DNA from 3 places in the Clostridioides sp. LIBA-2809 genome. Region 3 is predicted to be linked to each of the others. Evidence: riboswitches for the same ligand, from Rfam matches in the RefSeq annotation. Region 3 holds a riboswitch; each other region holds the start of a gene.
What was found. A riboswitch is a leader RNA that binds a small molecule or an ion and turns the genes downstream of it on or off. The one in region 3 is predicted to bind S-adenosylmethionine.
Positions count from the first base shown of each region.

Region 1: linked by a shared signal. The riboswitch ahead of ACTG44_RS06075 (homoserine dehydrogenase) and the one ahead of ACTG44_RS08720 (MetQ/NlpA family ABC transporter substrate-binding protein) in region 3 are both predicted to bind S-adenosylmethionine.
Region 2: linked by a shared signal. The riboswitch ahead of ACTG44_RS09695 (O-acetylhomoserine aminocarboxypropyltransferase/cysteine synthase family protein) and the one ahead of ACTG44_RS08720 (MetQ/NlpA family ABC transporter substrate-binding protein) in region 3 are both predicted to bind S-adenosylmethionine.

Region 1 covers NZ_CP197004.1:1,258,771-1,262,056, reverse strand. Annotated here, with positions in the region: gene ACTG44_RS06075 (homoserine dehydrogenase) at 54-1,256, opposite strand; SAM riboswitch class I at 1,359-1,465, opposite strand; gene ACTG44_RS06070 (YhbY family RNA-binding protein) at 1,557-1,925, opposite strand; gene obgE (GTPase ObgE) at 1,955-3,232, opposite strand.
Region 2 covers NZ_CP197004.1:2,018,990-2,022,275, forward strand. Annotated here, with positions in the region: gene ACTG44_RS09690 (cation-translocating P-type ATPase) at 1-1,522, shown strand, start outside; SAM riboswitch class I at 1,576-1,678, shown strand; gene ACTG44_RS09695 (O-acetylhomoserine aminocarboxypropyltransferase/cysteine synthase family protein) at 1,786-3,051, shown strand; gene ACTG44_RS09700 (homoserine O-succinyltransferase) at 3,073-3,286, shown strand, end outside.
Region 3 covers NZ_CP197004.1:1,820,464-1,823,749, reverse strand. Annotated here, with positions in the region: gene lplA (lipoate--protein ligase) at 1-956, shown strand, start outside; SAM riboswitch class I at 1,047-1,152, shown strand; gene ACTG44_RS08720 (MetQ/NlpA family ABC transporter substrate-binding protein) at 1,264-2,061, shown strand; gene ACTG44_RS08715 (TerD family protein) at 2,164-2,763, shown strand; gene ACTG44_RS08710 (putative bifunctional diguanylate cyclase/phosphodiesterase) at 2,829-3,286, opposite strand, start outside.

The DNA.
Region 1 (3,286 bases), 560 kb from region 3:
ATATTTATTTTGTTTTACTTCACCTTAAATTTTATAATTCCTATATAAATATATTAATCTATCTTCAATAATTTCTTAGCTGATTTACTATAATTATTTCTTTTTACATCTTCCAAAAGTCTATCAATTTTATGCTCTGAATTTGCATTTACAAAAATCGCTAGTTCTTCATCATCTATAATGTCATAGCTATCCACATATTTATCTAAACATTTTAAAATTCCATCTTTATCATATCCATCAAATCTAACTACAGCACTACATTCATCTTCTATAAGTCCACTTAAATCCAACTTTCCTTTTGAGAAAGACTTTATATTTGCATTTCTATTATCTATTATATCTATAATATCAGCATAGACAGCACTACCTGTTGCACCTCTTCCAGCTCCTTTACCCACAAAAGAAAGTTCACCTACTGAATCACCTACTAGAATCACTACATTAAACTCATTATCTATTTTTGAAAGCATATTATCATTATCAACCAATGCTGGTCTAACAAACCCACTTACTTCTCCTGATTCATACTTACTTCTAGCAACTAATTTTATCTTACAATTTAATTTTTTTGCGTATTCTATATCTTTTTCATCTATTGAAGTTATTCCTTCTAATAATAAATCTTTCCAATATACTATTTTTCCATAAGATAAAGTAGATAATATAGATAGTTTTCTAGCACTATCATATCCTAAAACATCTGCATCTGGGTTAACTTCTGCAAATCCCAATTCTTGTGCTTGTTTTAAAGCTACATCATACGGTAGATTTTCATCATACATCTTTGATAATATAAAATTACAAGTTCCATTCAAAATAGCATTTATACTCTTTATATTATTACCTTCTAATGATTCTATCAATGGCTTTAAAACTGGAATACCACCTGCTACAGATGCTTCAAATTTAATGCTAACATCATTTAAATTGGCTAATTCTATAAGGTCGCTACCTCTCTCTGCAAGCAAGTCTTTATTGGCTGTTACTACATGTATTTTTTTATTTAATGCTCTTGTTACATAATCAAAAGCTGGATTCAATCCTCCAATTACTTCAACTAGTATATCAATATCCTTATCAAATATATCTTCTATATCTGTTGTTATCTTATCAAAATACTTTTTAGACTTATGTTTCTCTTTATTTTTAACTAAAATTCCAACTATTTCTATATCTCTTTTTGAAGTATTATTTTCTATTAAATCAATTAATCCACTTCCTACTGTTCCATACCCTAATATTGCTATCTTCACTGTTACATACCCCCATCATTTTGATTATATTAAATTATTTATATGTATAAATATACTAATTAAAAAAGCTTGAGTATAAACTCAAGCCATATGACGGGTTTATACTCATCTTTCAGCATAACTGCTGCAGGATTTAGCACCAATGTATAATAAAATATACTGGTTGCCGGGCTTCATAGGGCCAGTCCCTCTGCCTCTCTTGATAAGATTGCTAATTTAAATTTATGTTTAATAGTATAATACAATTTTTGCCAATTGTCACTATTTTTTTAACTTATTTTACTAAAAGAATATATACTATTATCTAGCTGCTCTTTTAGTTGGTTTACCTTTTTTTGTAACATTATTATTTTTAACCTTGGCTTTTGCCTGTTCATGTCCTGGGAAAAGTATCTTAGGTTCCTCAACATTTCTCTTATAAATAGTAAATTTAAAACCAATAGCTTGCACAAATTCAGCTCTTAAAGCTTCACATACTGCATTAGCAGTTTCTTTAGCATCAAGACCTGCATTTTCTAGTATAGTAACTTTTACTAATTCTCTAACTCTTAACATATCATCTAATTGCTCTAAGAAACTTTCTGTGACACCTTCTTTACCAATTTGTGTAGTAGGTTTTAAAGTATTTGCCAAAGATCTTAAATACGCTCTTTGTTTTCCTTTTAACATATCCTCACCTCTATAATCCTATACTAAAATTAATTGTAAAATTCAAATTCCAATTCGTAAATTCTAACTACATCTCCATCCTCTATTCCCATTTCTCTAAGTCTATCAAACACACCTTGACTTTCCATAGCTTTTTGGAAATATTGAAGAGATTCCATATCATCAAAATTTACAGAATACATTATTCTTCTAAGTGCTTTACCTGTAACTACATACACACCATCTTCAATATCTATACTCAATTCTTCTTCAGTACCAATATCAAGTTCTGGTCTGTACATTTCTTCTTCTGAAACTAGTTCCACATCTTCTACTTCTTTTAAAAGTTTAGAGACATAGGCTATTACATCATCTATTCCTTGACGAGTTGCTGCAGACATTTTAAATACTGTATATCCTCTGCCTTCTAACTCATTCTTAAATGTATCAAACTTACTTTCATCTTCTAGTATATCAAACTTATTTGCAACAACAACTTGTGGTCTCTTTGAAAGCTTTTCATTGTACAATCTAAGTTCGTCATTTATCTTGTCAAAATCTTCAATAGGGTCTCTACCCTCTAGTCCAGATATATCTACAATATGTATCAATACCTTTGTTCTCTCTACATGTCTTAGGAATTCATGCCCTAATCCTATACCTTCAGAAGCACCCTCTATAATTCCAGGTATGTCTGCAAGTACAAAACTATCTCCAAACTTAGTTTGAACGACACCTAGATTTGGTGTTAGTGTTGTAAAATGATAGTTTGCAATTTTGGGTTTAGCCTTAGTTACCACTGATAGAAATGTTGATTTACCTACATTAGGAAATCCTAAAAGACCTACATCTGCTATCATTTTAAGTTCAAGAGTTACCCATCTTTCTTCTCCATCTGTACCAGATTTTGCAAAAGCTGGAGCTTGTCTTACTGCATTTGCAAAGTGTTGGTTACCTTTACCACCTATACCACCTTTTGCAACTACAGCTATATCTCCTTCTTTCTTTAAATCTGCCAATACAAGGCCTGTAGCCTCATCTCTTATTACTGTACCTGCTGGTACTTTTAATACTAGATTCTCTCCATTTTTACCAGCTCTTTTACCTTTGCTTCCGTCGCCACCATTTTGAGCTTGATATTTTTTTTGGTACTTAAAGTCCATTAGAGTTCTAAGACCCAAATCAACTTCAAATATGATGCTTGCTCCACGACCACCATCTCCGCCGTCTGGTCCACCAGCTGGAACATATTTTTCTCTTCTAAATGCTACCGAACCATTTCCACCATTTCCAGCCTTAACAAATATTCTTGCCTTATCTATAAACAAATTCTTCACCTACTTAATTAAAAACTTTTAATTAGCATTACCAAAAACACTATT
Region 2 (3,286 bases), 200 kb from region 3:
ACTTTGTAATGATGCGTGTATTAATCCAGATAAAACAGATGAAATATTAGGTGACCCAACAGAGGGTGCATTAATTTTTATGGCCAACAAATTTGGAATAGATCAAGAAGCTCTTGAAGAAGAATATCCACGTGTATTTGAACAGCCTTTTGATTCTGATAGAAAATGTATGACAACTGTTCATAATATAGATGGAAAGATTACTGCTTATACTAAAGGTGCAGTAGATGAAATTCTTGACTTATGTACTAAAATATTAACATCAAAAGGCGAAAGAAATATTACCGAAGTGGATAAAAAGAATATACACGAATTATGTCTTACTATGTCTAAAGATGCATTGCGTGTACTTGGTTTTGCGAAGCGTGAGATTTCATCTATACCAAAAGAAGATAATGAAAACATAGAATATGATTTGACATTTATAGGTATGGTTGGTATGATTGACCCTCCAAGAACTGAGGTAATTGATGCAGTAAATACTTGTAAAGAAGCAGGTATAAGAACCATAATGATAACAGGTGACCATAAAGTTACTGCCACAACAATAGCTCATGAATTAGGAATATGGAATGAAGGAAATACTGTTATATCTGGTGATGAACTTGATAATTTAAGTGATGATGAACTAGATGAAGCTGTTAAAAAAGCTACAGTATTTGCACGTGTGTCCCCATTTGATAAACTTAGAATTATACAATCTCTAAAAAGAATTGGAGAAGTACCAGCAATGACTGGAGATGGAGTAAACGATTCTCCTGCCTTAAAATCTGCTGATATTGGTATAGCTATGGGTATAAGTGGTACAGACGTTGCAAAAGATTCTTCTGATATGATTTTAATGGATGATAGCTTTACAACGATTGCTTATGCAATAAAAGAAGGTAGACGTGTATATAGAAATATACAGAAAGTTATACAATTCTTACTTGTTGGTAATATAGCAGAGATACTTACATTGTTTGTTGCAATATTATTAAATTGGGATACTCCACTTCTAGCAGTTCATATTTTGTGGGTAAACCTTGCAACTGCTACACTTCCAGCCCTTGCGCTTGGAGTTGACCCACCAAGTAGAAATATAATGAAGCATCAACCAGTAAAATCAACGACCTTGTTTGAAAAGAACCTTATACAAAGAGTAGTTACTCAAGGTATATTTGTGGCAATAATGACTATTTTAGCATATAAAATTGGTCTTAATATAGAAAACCATGCTGTAGGTCAAACAATGGCATTTTGTGTATTAGCATTTTCACAAATGTTAAGAGCTTTTAGCCAACGTTCAAATACAGATTCCATGTTTAACAAAAATAATGGTAAGAATCCATTTCTTTTAATTTCATTTTTAACTTCTGCGTTACTAATAGCAGTAATACTATTTGTACCTGTTTTTAGAAATGCATTCAGTTTAACTATTTTAAATGGTTCAGAATGGCTTATAACAATTAGTTTAGCCATAATGTCTGTAGTTCAAGTAGAGATTGGAAAATTTATTAAAAGAAAATTTTTAAAAAAATAGTTGACAAAATTAGGAAAAATATATAAGATATAAAACATAGAAAAATTAAATAAATCTTATCCAGAGAGGTGGAGGGACTGGCCCTATGAAACCCGGCAACCAGTATATTTATATACATTGGTGCTAAATCCTGCGGCGAAAGCTGAGAGATGAGTATAATTAAGCTTATACAGAGCCTGAGTTATATACTCAGGCTTTATTTATTTTAAATCTCATCTGATAAATAGTTTAATTTTTTACTAAAATCTAAGGGGGATACAAAAATGTATAATAAAGAGACAATATGTGTGCAAGGAAATTACAAACCAGGAAATGGAGAACCAAGAGTTTTACCTTTATATCAAAGTACAACTTTTAAATATAGTAGTATAGACCAACTTGCTGAACTATTTGACTTAAAAGTTGATGGACATATATATTCAAGAATAAGCAATCCTACTATTCAAGCTTTTGAAGAAAAGATAAGTCTACTAGAAGGAGGAGTATCTTCTGTGGCTGTGTCATCAGGTCAATCTGCAAATATGTTAGCAGTTTTAAATATATGTAAATCAGGAGATAGTATACTTTGTTCTTCAAAAGTATATGGAGGAACATTCAATTTATTAGGACCTAGTCTTAAAAAATTTGGAATAGATTTGATATCATTTGACTTAGACTCAAGTGAAGATGAAATAGTAGCACTTGCAAATGAAAACACTAAAGTTGTGTTTGCAGAAACACTTGCAAATCCAACTCTTGAAGTTATAGATTTTGAAAAAATAGCAAATGTAGCTAAGAGAGTGAATGTTCCATTTATAGTCGATAATTCACTAGCATCACCAGTGCTTTGTAATCCTCTAAAATATGGAGCAAACATAGTTACTCATTCTACTACAAAGTATTTAGATGGCCATGCTTCAAGTGTTGGAGGAATTATAGTAGATGGAGGAAACTTTAACTGGGATAATGGGAAGTTTCCAGAGTTGGTTGAACCAGACCCAACATATCATGGAATAAGTTATACTCAAAAATTTGGAAATGCTGCATATGCAACTAAGGCACGAGTTCAACTACTTAGAGATTATGGAAATTGTTTAAGTCCATTTAATGCATATCTTACTAATTTAAATGTTGAAACACTTCACCTTAGAATGGAGAGACATAGTGAAAATGCACTTAAAATAGCCAAATTTTTAGAAAAACACGAAAATGTAGATTGGATTAACTATCCAGGACTTGAAGATAACAAGTATTATGAGAATGCGAAAAAGTATCTATCAAAAGGATGTAGTGGAGTTTTATCATTTGGAGTAAGAGGTGGGCTAGAAAATGCCAAGAAATTTGTGGAGAAATTACAGATAGCATCTTTAGTTACACATGTTTCAGATGTAAGAACATGCGTTATACATCCAGCTTCAACTACTCATAGACAATTAACAGAAGAACAATTGATTGCATCTGGAGTATTACCTTCACTAATAAGATTATCCGTTGGAATAGAAAATGTAGAGGATTTAATAGCTGATTTAAATCAAGCTTTAAATTTCTAAGAGAAAGAGAAGTGAAAAGATATGGCTTTAATACTACCAAAAGGATTACCTGTTATTAATAAATTATTGGATGAAGGAATAGATGTAATTTACAAAGAAGATTTTAATAAAGAATTAAAATATGAAAAAAGTATAGATACAAAGATAGCTATATTGAATTTAATGCCTATAAAGATGGATACAGAATTAGATTTACTTAGAAGGATAGACAAAACAGGATTCAATGTATCTGTGG
Region 3 (3,286 bases):
CTTACTTCAATTTAGCAATGGAAGAGTATCTTCTTAAAAATCTTGACGAAGACTTATTTATTTTATGGAGGAATGAACCTTCTATAATTGTTGGAAAAAATCAAAATACACTTTCTGAAATAAATTTAGAATATATAAAAGAAAATTCTATACCTGTCGTTAGGAGACAATCTGGTGGTGGAGCTGTATTTCACGATTTAGGAAATATAAATTTTACATTCATAGCTTGCAATAATAATAGCTTTAGTGATTTCAGAAGATTCACTCAACCAATAATAGACTTGCTTAAAACATTAGATGTCAACGCTGAATTTTCTGGAAGAAATGACCTTCTTATAGATGGTAAGAAATTTTCTGGAAATGCCCAGTACAACTACAAAAACAAGGTAATGCACCATGGTACGTTGTTATTTTCATCTGAGATAAACGACCTTTCAAAAGCTTTAAAAGTAAAGCCTATAAAATTTGAAGGAAAGGGAATAAAATCTGTAAAATCTCGTGTAACTAATATAAGTGAACATCTAAAATCTAAAATGGATATACTGGAATTTAAAGATGCAATTATGGATTATTTATCTAAAACTAATATTGATAATACTAATTATTGTTTAAGTAAGTATGACATAGAACAAATAGAAAAACTTACTAAATTAAAATATGAAACTTGGGATTGGAACTTTGGTAATTCACCAAAATATACTCTTTCAAATGAGTTAAAATATTCTGGTGGAAATGTTGAGTTTAATCTAAATGTTGATAAAGGCATAATAACAACTATAAAATTTTTTGGAGATTTTTTTGGAAAACGTGATGTTTCATTTGTGGAAGACAAACTTGTTGGCACAAAGCATGAAGAAAATGCTTTAAGAAATGTTTTAAATTCAATTGAAATAAATGATTATTTCTTAGGTGCTGATACTGATATTTTAGTTTCTGGAATCTTAGGTGTTAAATAGAAATACTAAAGATTTTAAAATATTTATAAAATTGTGTTTACATATATAAAAAATCATGATAATATTTATAACATAATTAAAAATTGATACTTCTTATCCAGAGTGGTGAAGGGACTGGCCCTATGAAACCCAGCAACCAGTATATTTTTATATACATTGGTGCTAAATCCTGCAGTATTATACTGAAAGATGAGTCTAAATTAGCTTTTAAAGCCTGAGTTTAAACTCAGGCTTATTTTATTTTGCAGTGTGATAAAAGAGGGTATTTTATTTTTAACTAATCAATCATATTCAGGAGGGAATTTATATGAAATTCAAAAAATTATTAAGTTTATTATTATGTCTAGTTTTCACTTTATCTATAGTTGGATGCTCTAAAGCTAACGATGACAAAAAAATTGTTGTTGGTGCTACTTTAGTACCAGGTGGAGAATTATTAGAAGAATTAAAGCCACTTATCGAAGAAAAAGGTTATACCTTAGAAATTAAGAATTTTGATGATTACATACTTCCAAACGAAGCTTTAAATAATGGAGAAATTGATGCAAATCTATTCCAACATGAACCTTATCTAAAAGAGGCTGTCAAAGCTAAAGGATATAAAATAATGGCTGGAAAAAAACTATATGTATGCCCAGCAATACTTTACTCTTACAAGATAAAATCTATTGATGAATTTAAAAAAGGAGATACAATTGCAATAAGCAACAATCCATCTTCTTGTTCTAAAGACCTTAGATATCTTGAAAGTATTGGGCTTTTAACTTTACCTAAAGATGATGGACTAGTTAGTCCTAAAGATATAATCGAAAATCCAAAAGGCATACAATTTAAAGAATTGGATATTGCTCAGATTCCATCTTCTCTTCCAGACGTAACTGCTGCATTTATAGATACTACATACGCAGTACCTGCTGGTCTTGATGCTAAGAAAAATGGACTTTATACAGCTCCTATAAATGATGAGTATGCAAATCTTTTGGCATTTAGAACTGAAGATAAAGATAGTGAAAAAATTAAAGTTCTACAAGATGTTCTTACATCAGATAAAGCAAGAAGTATAATTGAAGAGAAATACAAAGGAATTGTAATTCCTGTTTTCTAGTATATTTAGTATAATTTTAATATTATTATTCTAATCTTGTTGAATATTGACTTGTTAAGTGCTACCATTTAAGTAAATCTATGTTTATGGAGGAAGATTACTATGGCTATAGAATTAAAAAAGGGACAAAAAATAAACCTTACAAAAAAAGAAAATAGTGATTTAGGTGAAATCTTAGTTAATTTAAATTGGAATCAAAAAATACAAAAAAAAGGTTTTTTTGGCTCTCTAAAAAGCAGTAATATAGATTTAGATTTAGGTTGCCTGTTTGAAATGAAAAATGGTGTAAAAGGTGCTGTACAAGCATTAGGTAATTCTTTTGGTAGTTTAGAGAATCCCCCTTTTGCTCAATTAGATGGAGATGACAGAACAGGTAGCAATACACAAGGAGAAAATATAAGAATAAATGGTAATAAAATAAAAGAAATAAAGAGAATACTTATTTATGCTTTTATCTATGAAGGTGTAGCTAATTGGTCTGAGGCTGATGGAATTGTAACAATCAAACAAAAACAAGATTCAGATTTAGTTGTTAAACTTGATGAACATAAAAATGGCTATAACATGTGTTCAATAGCATTGATAGAAAATGTAAATGATGAGACATTCAGTGTTGAAAAAGTCATTAAATACTTTAAAGGCCATAAAGAAATGGACAATGAGTTTCATTGGGGCTTAAAATGGGTTGCAGGAAGAAAATAAGTACATTATCAAGAGACTATGAGTAAATTCACTCACAGTCTCTTTTTTTTATAATTATTTACTTTCTAACTATTATGAACAAATTCTTTATCCAATATTTCTTCAAATTCTAACATGGGCATTGGTCTATAAAATACAAATCCCTGTACTAAATCACATCCAACATCTTTTAGAAATTCAACTTGTTCCTTACATTCAATACCTTCTGCAACTGTTGTAATATTCAATTCTTTTAGCATATGTATAATATTTTTTATTACTGTTTTTTCTTTATCTTTGTCTAAGCTAGCATTAAAAAACATAGAATCAAGTTTTAAAACATCAAATGGTAAATCTTTTAAGACACCCAAAGATGAATACCCTTTTCCAAAATCATCTAAAGAGCAAGTAAATCCATTTTTATGTAAGTCATGTATAATTTCCAAAAAGTGTTCTTGATTCTCAAAAGCAACACTCTCAGTAAATTCAATTTCTATAGTGTTTTGAGGTATATTATATTTCTTTTTTATCTCTGAATAAGTTT